4 regions of the Limibacter armeniacum genome follow, and region 4 is predicted to be linked to each of the others. Evidence: riboswitches for the same ligand, from Rfam matches in the RefSeq annotation. Region 4 holds a riboswitch; each other region holds the start of a gene.

The links. A riboswitch is a leader RNA that binds a small molecule or an ion and turns the genes downstream of it on or off. The one in region 4 is predicted to bind S-adenosylmethionine.
Region 1: another riboswitch for S-adenosylmethionine. It lies ahead of V6R21_RS05575 (hypothetical protein); the one in region 4 lies ahead of metH (methionine synthase).
Region 2: another riboswitch for S-adenosylmethionine. It lies ahead of V6R21_RS05740 (hypothetical protein); the one in region 4 lies ahead of metH (methionine synthase).
Region 3: another riboswitch for S-adenosylmethionine. It lies ahead of V6R21_RS10635 (O-acetylhomoserine aminocarboxypropyltransferase/cysteine synthase family protein); the one in region 4 lies ahead of metH (methionine synthase).

The regions. Positions count from the first base shown of each region.
Region 1 covers NZ_JBAJNO010000007.1:1,373-3,577, reverse strand. Annotated here, with positions in the region: gene V6R21_RS05585 (very short patch repair endonuclease) at 1-335, opposite strand, end outside; gene V6R21_RS05580 (hypothetical protein) at 363-557, opposite strand; gene V6R21_RS05575 (hypothetical protein) at 633-959, opposite strand; SAM-I-IV-variant riboswitch at 1,023-1,136, opposite strand; gene V6R21_RS05570 (hypothetical protein) at 1,310-1,897, opposite strand; gene V6R21_RS05565 (hypothetical protein) at 2,145-2,205, opposite strand, start outside.
Region 2 covers NZ_JBAJNO010000007.1:31,510-33,714, forward strand. Annotated here, with positions in the region: gene V6R21_RS05735 (hypothetical protein) at 1-504, shown strand, start outside; SAM-I-IV-variant riboswitch at 678-791, shown strand; gene V6R21_RS05740 (hypothetical protein) at 855-1,181, shown strand; gene V6R21_RS05745 (hypothetical protein) at 1,257-1,451, shown strand; gene V6R21_RS05750 (very short patch repair endonuclease) at 1,479-1,913, shown strand; gene V6R21_RS05755 (MvaI/BcnI family restriction endonuclease) at 1,973-2,205, shown strand, end outside.
Region 3 covers NZ_JBAJNO010000008.1:1,157,160-1,159,364, reverse strand. Annotated here, with positions in the region: gene V6R21_RS10635 (O-acetylhomoserine aminocarboxypropyltransferase/cysteine synthase family protein) at 1-864, opposite strand, end outside; SAM riboswitch class I at 1,175-1,281, opposite strand; gene cysM (cysteine synthase CysM) at 1,842-2,205, shown strand, end outside.
Region 4 covers NZ_JBAJNO010000008.1:2,521,627-2,523,831, forward strand. Annotated here, with positions in the region: gene metH (methionine synthase) at 1-1,382, opposite strand, end outside; SAM riboswitch class I at 1,558-1,684, opposite strand.

The DNA of each region.
Region 1 (2,205 bases), on a different contig from region 4:
TCCCTCAACAAGTCCATACGGTGGCTAATGTCATTGGCTCGGTTCCGAGCGATTTTCCAACGCCAAAACTCTGTGTTGGTCTTGGGCAGCTTGTAGTACTTGCAGTCTTGGTGCCCATGCCAGAAGCAGCCATGGACAAAGATCACGGTCTTGTACTTGGGTAACACGATGTCAGGTTTGCCAGGCAGGACTTTGCCCCTGTACCTGCCGTGCAGCCGGAAGCGGAAGCCATGGCGGTGCAGGTAGCGCCTCACAATCAGCTCAGGCCTCGTATCCTTGCCCTTGATCGAGGCCATGATCCTGCTGCGTACTTCGGGGCTAAACTTGTCGGGCATCGCTTTTTGGAAGAGAAGTTACGAAATTCACTTCTTTCTCCCCCTTTTTTCGTCTTCAAGCTCCTTGTTGGACTTGGCAATCCTCTTTTTAAGAGCCCTTATATCAAGCCACGAAGGCACTCCCATAACAACTGTTACTATAAACATAACCCTTAGATCTGTCATGTAATCCGTGACAGGCGAGGTCAGCCATTCAATGAACCAGTAATATACCTTTTCCATGGTATTGAAGTCTTGTTTCAGTAAAAATGAAGGGGGGCCTTCCTCCCAATCGAAGTCAGGCCCATGCAAGAGGAATCAGTTCTCAATCGAAAGCTTTCCCTCTTTCAGCTTGATACACCGGTCAAATGATATACAATTGCCCCCAAACAGCAGTTGGCAGCTATTCAGGTTGTAGATGGGCCATAATTCCAGGTAGGAAGACTGACACACTATCTTCGATGCCAGCGAAGGGTCACGTGAGATCAACTCTCCTGCAAGGGCAATCATATATGCCCCCTTTCTTGTGGCAAATCCCTTGTTGCCCACGAGTCTGTTAAAGTACCCAACCAGTTGCTCGGTACTGTCACGGTGTAGCGTCAAGCGACACTCCTTGATTAGTTCTGTAAATGATTGTGTTGCCATTACCATTCTAGTTTTGTTGTGAAAAATAAACCAAATGGCATCAGGAAATGGGAAGGAAAATAGTGAGGCGCATTTTTTTGTCCTGCTCCAAAAGAGGTTCGGACCACATCGCACTGGACCACCGTGGCTTGTCTTGCTCGGTTGGTATCCCCTTCCATGGGATTCTTGATGCTACTGTAAGTATAGGATTCTTTTTATAATTAATCCAAAATATTTTTATAAATACCTCTACCAAGAAGTTCTTCGGGAAATCTGATGATAATAAAAAGGACAATCCTAATAAGTAAGGTTGAGGATAACCGGAATATGAGTCATCCCGAGTTATTATTGGGATGACTCATATTTATCAATTACACAGCCTTATTCTGTACTGGAGTCACTTTTACATAGTCCATGAACTTACGAAGTTTGTCCATAATGATCGGTGTAGAAACAACAAACTTCTCCCCTTGTACCCAAAATTCAATATAGGTAGACGAGATACTCCCCTTCGCTTTTCTATAGCTAATGAATAAATCTTTTGATACAGTATAGTCATGATAAACTTCCTCGTTTCTTAGAGGTTTTTCTTTATTAATCTTCTCCTGAAGGATTTGATAGTTTTGTAAAATAGCTTTACACTGCTCTAATGTCAGTTCTATATAAGTAATGTCTGCTATTCTTGTCTGATCAGTCTCGAATTGCTTCCGGTCCGGATAATATTTATCGGCACCGATTACCAATTTTGAAATATCCCTATATTTATAACCTGTGAGTTCTAAATAAGAATTACTATTATATGATTTACCCTTAAATACAGTATAGGTTCTAATCGTACTATACTCTCCTTCTGTGTGCTTCTCTACATTGGTTTTGATATACTGTTCTGTAATGTATCTAGTTTGCATACAACCAGTAAGTAATGCTACCATCGACAAGGAGATGAGTGCTTTTCTCATTATTAGTTTTAGTTTTAAAATGATTATAAAAAATATGATTTAATAAGTGTTCTTGAAATAATACAACTACAATAGTATCATTAAAGTAGCCTACTTTTCTTACAAATACTTTAAACCCATCGCCACATGTCCCGATCTTTATTAGATCTATGATCACCGCAATAGCCAAGGATAAGCATAAAAAAACAGCCTGAAACGATCGTGTATCAGGCTGCTTTTATAACCGATCAAGCGGCTTGTCAATACGCTATTCCTTTACCTTGTGCATGTCCAGGTAGAACTTCTTCTCGCCTTCATTCCCCACCAGC
Region 2 (2,205 bases), on a different contig from region 4:
AAAACCAATGTAGAGAAGCACACAGAAGGAGAGTATAGTACGATTAGAACCTATACTGTATTTAAGGGTAAATCATATAATAGTAATTCTTATTTAGAACTCACAGGTTATAAATATAGGGATATTTCAAAATTGGTAATCGGTGCCGATAAATATTATCCGGACCGGAAGCAATTCGAGACTGATCAGACAAGAATAGCAGACATTACTTATATAGAACTGACATTAGAGCAGTGTAAAGCTATTTTACAAAACTATCAAATCCTTCAGGAGAAGATTAATAAAGAAAAACCTCTAAGAAACGAGGAAGTTTATCATGACTATACTGTATCAAAAGATTTATTCATTAGCTATAGAAAAGCGAAGGGGAGTATCTCGTCTACCTATATTGAATTTTGGGTACAAGGGGAGAAGTTTGTTGTTTCTACACCGATCATTATGGACAAACTTCGTAAGTTCATGGACTATGTAAAAGTGACTCCAGTACAGAATAAGGCTGTGTAATTGATAAATATGAGTCATCCCAATAATAACTCGGGATGACTCATATTCCGGTTATCCTCAACCTTACTTATTAGGATTGTCCTTTTTATTATCATCAGATTTCCCGAAGAACTTCTTGGTAGAGGTATTTATAAAAATATTTTGGATTAATTATAAAAAGAATCCTATACTTACAGTAGCATCAAGAATCCCATGGAAGGGGATACCAACCGAGCAAGACAAGCCACGGTGGTCCAGTGCGATGTGGTCCGAACCTCTTTTGGAGCAGGACAAAAAAATGCGCCTCACTATTTTCCTTCCCATTTCCTGATGCCATTTGGTTTATTTTTCACAACAAAACTAGAATGGTAATGGCAACACAATCATTTACAGAACTAATCAAGGAGTGTCGCTTGACGCTACACCGTGACAGTACCGAGCAACTGGTTGGGTACTTTAACAGACTCGTGGGCAACAAGGGATTTGCCACAAGAAAGGGGGCATATATGATTGCCCTTGCAGGAGAGTTGATCTCACGTGACCCTTCGCTGGCATCGAAGATAGTGTGTCAGTCTTCCTACCTGGAATTATGGCCCATCTACAACCTGAATAGCTGCCAACTGCTGTTTGGGGGCAATTGTATATCATTTGACCGGTGTATCAAGCTGAAAGAGGGAAAGCTTTCGATTGAGAACTGATTCCTCTTGCATGGGCCTGACTTCGATTGGGAGGAAGGCCCCCCTTCATTTTTACTGAAACAAGACTTCAATACCATGGAAAAGGTATATTACTGGTTCATTGAATGGCTGACCTCGCCTGTCACGGATTACATGACAGATCTAAGGGTTATGTTTATAGTAACAGTTGTTATGGGAGTGCCTTCGTGGCTTGATATAAGGGCTCTTAAAAAGAGGATTGCCAAGTCCAACAAGGAGCTTGAAGACGAAAAAAGGGGGAGAAAGAAGTGAATTTCGTAACTTCTCTTCCAAAAAGCGATGCCCGACAAGTTTAGCCCCGAAGTACGCAGCAGGATCATGGCCTCGATCAAGGGCAAGGATACGAGGCCTGAGCTGATTGTGAGGCGCTACCTGCACCGCCATGGCTTCCGCTTCCGGCTGCACGGCAGGTACAGGGGCAAAGTCCTGCCTGGCAAACCTGACATCGTGTTACCCAAGTACAAGACCGTGATCTTTGTCCATGGCTGCTTCTGGCATGGGCACCAAGACTGCAAGTACTACAAGCTGCCCAAGACCAACACAGAGTTTTGGCGTTGGAAAATCGCTCGGAACCGAGCCAATGACATTAGCCACCGTATGGACTTGTTGAGGGAAGGGTGGAATGTGATGACGGTTTGGGAGTGTGCTATTAGGTATGACAAAGAAAGGACCCTGAAAGTGCTAGATAGCTTGGTTGATATGATCAAGGTATGAGAATAATACTATTTATTGCTATAATGCAAACCAATTGTAAAAGCTAAACCAACTTAAACGTGAATCCATTTTTTATCCCCAATGAGGGGGAAGAACGCCTAATTGAGATTATCCAGAAATACTGTAGGGAAGAGTTTAGCCTGATCCGGATGACGGAAACAATGCTAAAGAAAAGTATTATTGACGCCTCAGGGGAGTTGAGGGAAATCCTCAAGCAAGGGAGAGTTGTGGATTTTAGTACAATGCCTCAGGGCGATGAGGGAAAGGTCTACTACAATACCGCCATCTTATC
Region 3 (2,205 bases), 1.4 Mb from region 4:
GAAGGAATTGAATGGACTCAATGCTGGACCAAAATCTCTCAGTCCCTCTACCCTCGCTCTGATTGCGAAAGCTATATTTCCAAATGGACCACCCTCTCCAAAAACTTCCCAGAACTTCAATCCATGGTATCCTTCTGATGGTTCTGTAAACTGAGGAAACTTACCATTTGCCCAGTTGAAATTACCCGCATCTACTATGACTCCACCAATTGATGTTCCGTGTCCACCAATCCATTTCGTAGCCGAAGCCGTTACAACATTGGCACCATGGTCAATAGGTCGGAACAAGTACCCCCCTGCTCCAAAAGTATTGTCTACCACCAATGGAATATTATGTTTCTGCGCAACTTTTGCGATTGCTTCAAAGTCTGGAATATTAAACTGTGGGTTCCCAATAGTTTCCAGATACAGTGCTTTGGTACGCTCATCAATCAGCTTCTCAAAACTCTCTGCATCATCACCTTCTGCAAACCTCACCCCAATGCCTAACCTTTTGAAAGACACTTTAAACTGATTATAAGTTCCGCCATATAGGTATGTTGTAGAAACAATATTATCTCCTGACTCACAAAGGTTATTCAGTGCAATAAACTGCGCTGCCTGTCCTGAAGCTACTGCAAGTGCTGCCACTCCGCCTTCAAGTGCAGCGATTCGCTTCTCAAACACATCCGTTGTTGGGTTCATGATTCGAGTGTAGATATTGCCAAACTTTTTCAAGGCAAACAGGTTAGCACCATGTTCTGCATCGTTGAATGTGTAAGATGTAGTTTGGTAAATCGGTACTGCACGGGCATTCGTAGTAGCTTCAACTTCCTGACCTGCATGCACTTGTAGTGTTTCGAATCTTAATTTATTATCTGACATGGCTCTTTGGATTTTAATAAAATGGTACAATGGTTCTTAAAACACGTTTTGTAGACCAAAACGAGCCTCCTGCTTGTGCTAAGGATAAAGAAACGCCTGTACCAAGCCGCGCGTCACTTGGTGCGAAACGTAACAATACATCTTAGGAGATGGAAACGGAGGTGTGGGGAGTGTATGTGCGATTAGCTACACATTCGCATTCGCATACACATTCGGTATGAGAAATTGTACGTGTTGCGAGATGCAAAAAATTGGGTCAACGCTGCTGCGTCAACAAAAAGAATTTTAAATGCTTTCATGATGCCTAATTAGTTTATATGTCCTAAAAACTTAGGCTAGGAATTAGCACCTTTCCCACGAGTGAGGGGGTTGCTAGAGGGTCTTAAAGCCTAGTCTCTCGCCTCTTCTTTATAAACCAATTACTTCAGATGTGAGGTAATTGACTGTATGTGCCACAAACATACTGACCATTTCTGAAAAAAACCAAACAACATCACAAAAAAATTAAGATTTATTTTAATCCTAAGGAGCTATACCAAAAGCTTCGATGAGAAAAAGCTTATCCTACTTTTCTCTTACCAATGAACTAGCTGAATACAAAAAATTCAAAACAAAAAAGCCTTGATAATGATTATAGCTAGCAAACTTACAAACTGTAACAAGAAACGGTATAACTCTATCACCTAGATTATCAAATAGGTACAAAGATTACAGACAGTTTCTGATTTCATAAATTGGATAGAAACAGATGACATGCGTAAATTTGCCTCAATACCCTATATAACAACTAGGCTATCGATAAGAAAGGGAGTGGAAAATTAGCAACTCAGGAAGCTCTATTATTTGATACAATAAATAAATTCTTTAGCATTCAATTATGAATTGATCTAATTTGAAGTATGCTTTTCTTCAATTGAATATAGAATTTATAACAGTGACAGCGTTAAATTGAATTCAAAACACAAAGAAAATATATTATGCCATCAATCCTTGACTTGGTAGGATCCACCCCATTAGTAGAGGTTACACATCTAAACCTTAACCCAAATGTTAAGGTTTATGGAAAATTAGAAGGTCATAACCCCGGCGGTAGTGTCAAAGACAGACCTGCTCTCAGTATGATACAAGGGGCTATTGACAGAGGTGAACTGAAACCAGGAATGAAACTGGTTGAAGCCACCAGCGGCAATACAGGAATTGCACTTGCCATGATTGCTAAAGCAGTTGGTGTAGAAATTGAACTGATTATGCCTGAGCATGCCACAGCAGAACGGGTCAAAACCATGCAAGCATATGGTGCCAAAGTAATCCTTACGCCTTCTGAGCGATCAATGGAAGGTT
Region 4 (2,205 bases):
CCAGCTTCAATCACTTCCCATTTTGAGGAGTCAATCATGATTGGCAAACGTGCAATGTCAGGCTCAGAGGCAATCAGGTTCAGGAACCTAACCATACACTCTTTTGACTCCAACATTCCGTCATCCATATTGATGTCAATCACCTGTGCACCACCTTCTACCTGCGTACGGGCGATCTCCAAAGCCTCATCAAATTGCTCTTCCTTAATCAGTCTCTTGAATTTAAGGGAACCTGCCACATTGGTTCGCTCACCAATATTGACAAACATGCTGTCTGGCTTAATGGTAACCGGTTCCAAACCACTCAAATTCATGAAAGGCTTGTGCTTAGGTATTGTTCTAGGTGCTGCCGTTTTAAATGTCTCAGCAATATCATGGATGTGATCTGGTGTTGTACCACAACAACCCCCAATGATATTTACCAATCCTTTAAAGCTATCAACAATGTCAGCCATCTCTTTCGCTGTCTGATCGTACTGACCAAACTCATTGGGCAATCCTGCATTTGGGTGTGCAGAAATATTGACATTGGCTACACGAGATAACTCTTGAATGTAGGGTCTCAACAAGTCGGCACCTAGGGCACAGTTCAAACCAACACTAAACAGGTTTGCATGACGGATTGAGTTCCAGAAAGCTTCTGCTACCTGACCGGAAAGTGTACGTCCAGAAGCATCTGTAATCGTACCGGAAACCATAATTGGAAGGTCAACCCCTACTGACAGGTTTGGAAACTCCTCTTCCCTGCCTCTAGGACGTCTGTCCACTAGATTGCCATTTTTTACATCCTCAAAATATTGGTCAATTGCAAAAAGGGCTGCCTTACAGTTAAGCGTATCAAAAACAGTCTCTACCAAAAGGATATCTGCTCCTCCTTCTACCAATGCCTGTACTTGCTCATAGTATGCTTCTACCAGTTGGTCAAAATTGATGGCACGATAACCTGGATCATTTACATCTGGAGAGATGGAAGCCGTTCTGTTGGTTGGTCCAATTGAGCCAGCTACATATCTTGGTTTATGAGGCTCCTTAGCTGTAAGCTCATCAGCTACTTCTTTTGCTATTGCTGCTGAAGCATAGTTGAGTTCATATACCAGATCTTCCATCTGGTAATCAGCCATGGCTATACTGGTACCACTAAAAGTGTTGGTCTCTACAATGTCAGCGCCAGCCTCAAAGTACAGTCGATGTATTTCCTTGATAATGTCAGGTCTTGTAATGGACAGTAGGTCATTGTTACCTTTCAGGTCACTAGCATGACTGGCAAAGCGAGTCCCTCTAAAATCCTCTTCTGTCAATTTGTGTCGCTGGATCATGGTTCCCATGGCTCCATCCAGGATCAGCACCCTTTCCTCGGCCTGCTTTCTGATATCTGCTTTCATGAATAATAGTTAAATGGCTCTAGAATTAATCGCAATTACGGCTAGCCAACTGCATAGCCAAACCTGTCAGACATTTGTCTGTTCGATCAGGGTGTTATCAAGAATAACTGGAATTGAGTAGTAAGGCAGGAATCAAGATACCGGCAAAGAGCGCTTGCCGGTACATAACATACCGTACTCATTTTTCCTGGACACCTCCAGGGCGGGAATTAGCACCTTGTTCAATTTGAAAAAATGATTCAAAGAATTGCAGGTTGCTAAGACTTCACAGAGCCCGTTCTCTCAGTCTTTCTCAATAAGCACGATGCAAAATTAAAAATAATCGGCAGATAAATAAAAATCTTTTTCAATTCTAATGACTCTACTCAGTATTAACATTTCTTAAATCAATACAAAAGCTCACAGTTTACGTTTACTTTCAATGTGTAACATTCAATACCTTTCGTTCACCATTATTAAAAAAATAAGTTACACTTCAGGTATTGCTTACCTGTGAGTTTACAGTCTCTTTCCTCCTAAATTTACCTTTATTCGTTATCCCCTGACAAACACCTCTCCCATAATCTTAAAATAACACAACACTAACTACTATTAATGATGTGATTTCAACTCATTAACTAAATTTTATTCAAAAACACCTCAAACCTTACACATCTGTGATTTTTACTTAAAATTGCGTACTTTGGATGTAACAAATCACAAAGGCACTTCTTTAGGCCTACTTACTTCAGAACTATCCGCTTGTAAGAATTTTAATTAACACCACTAATTCTGCGCGCCCATACTTTTCTATTCAAATAAGCTTTCATTTTCAGTTCTGAAA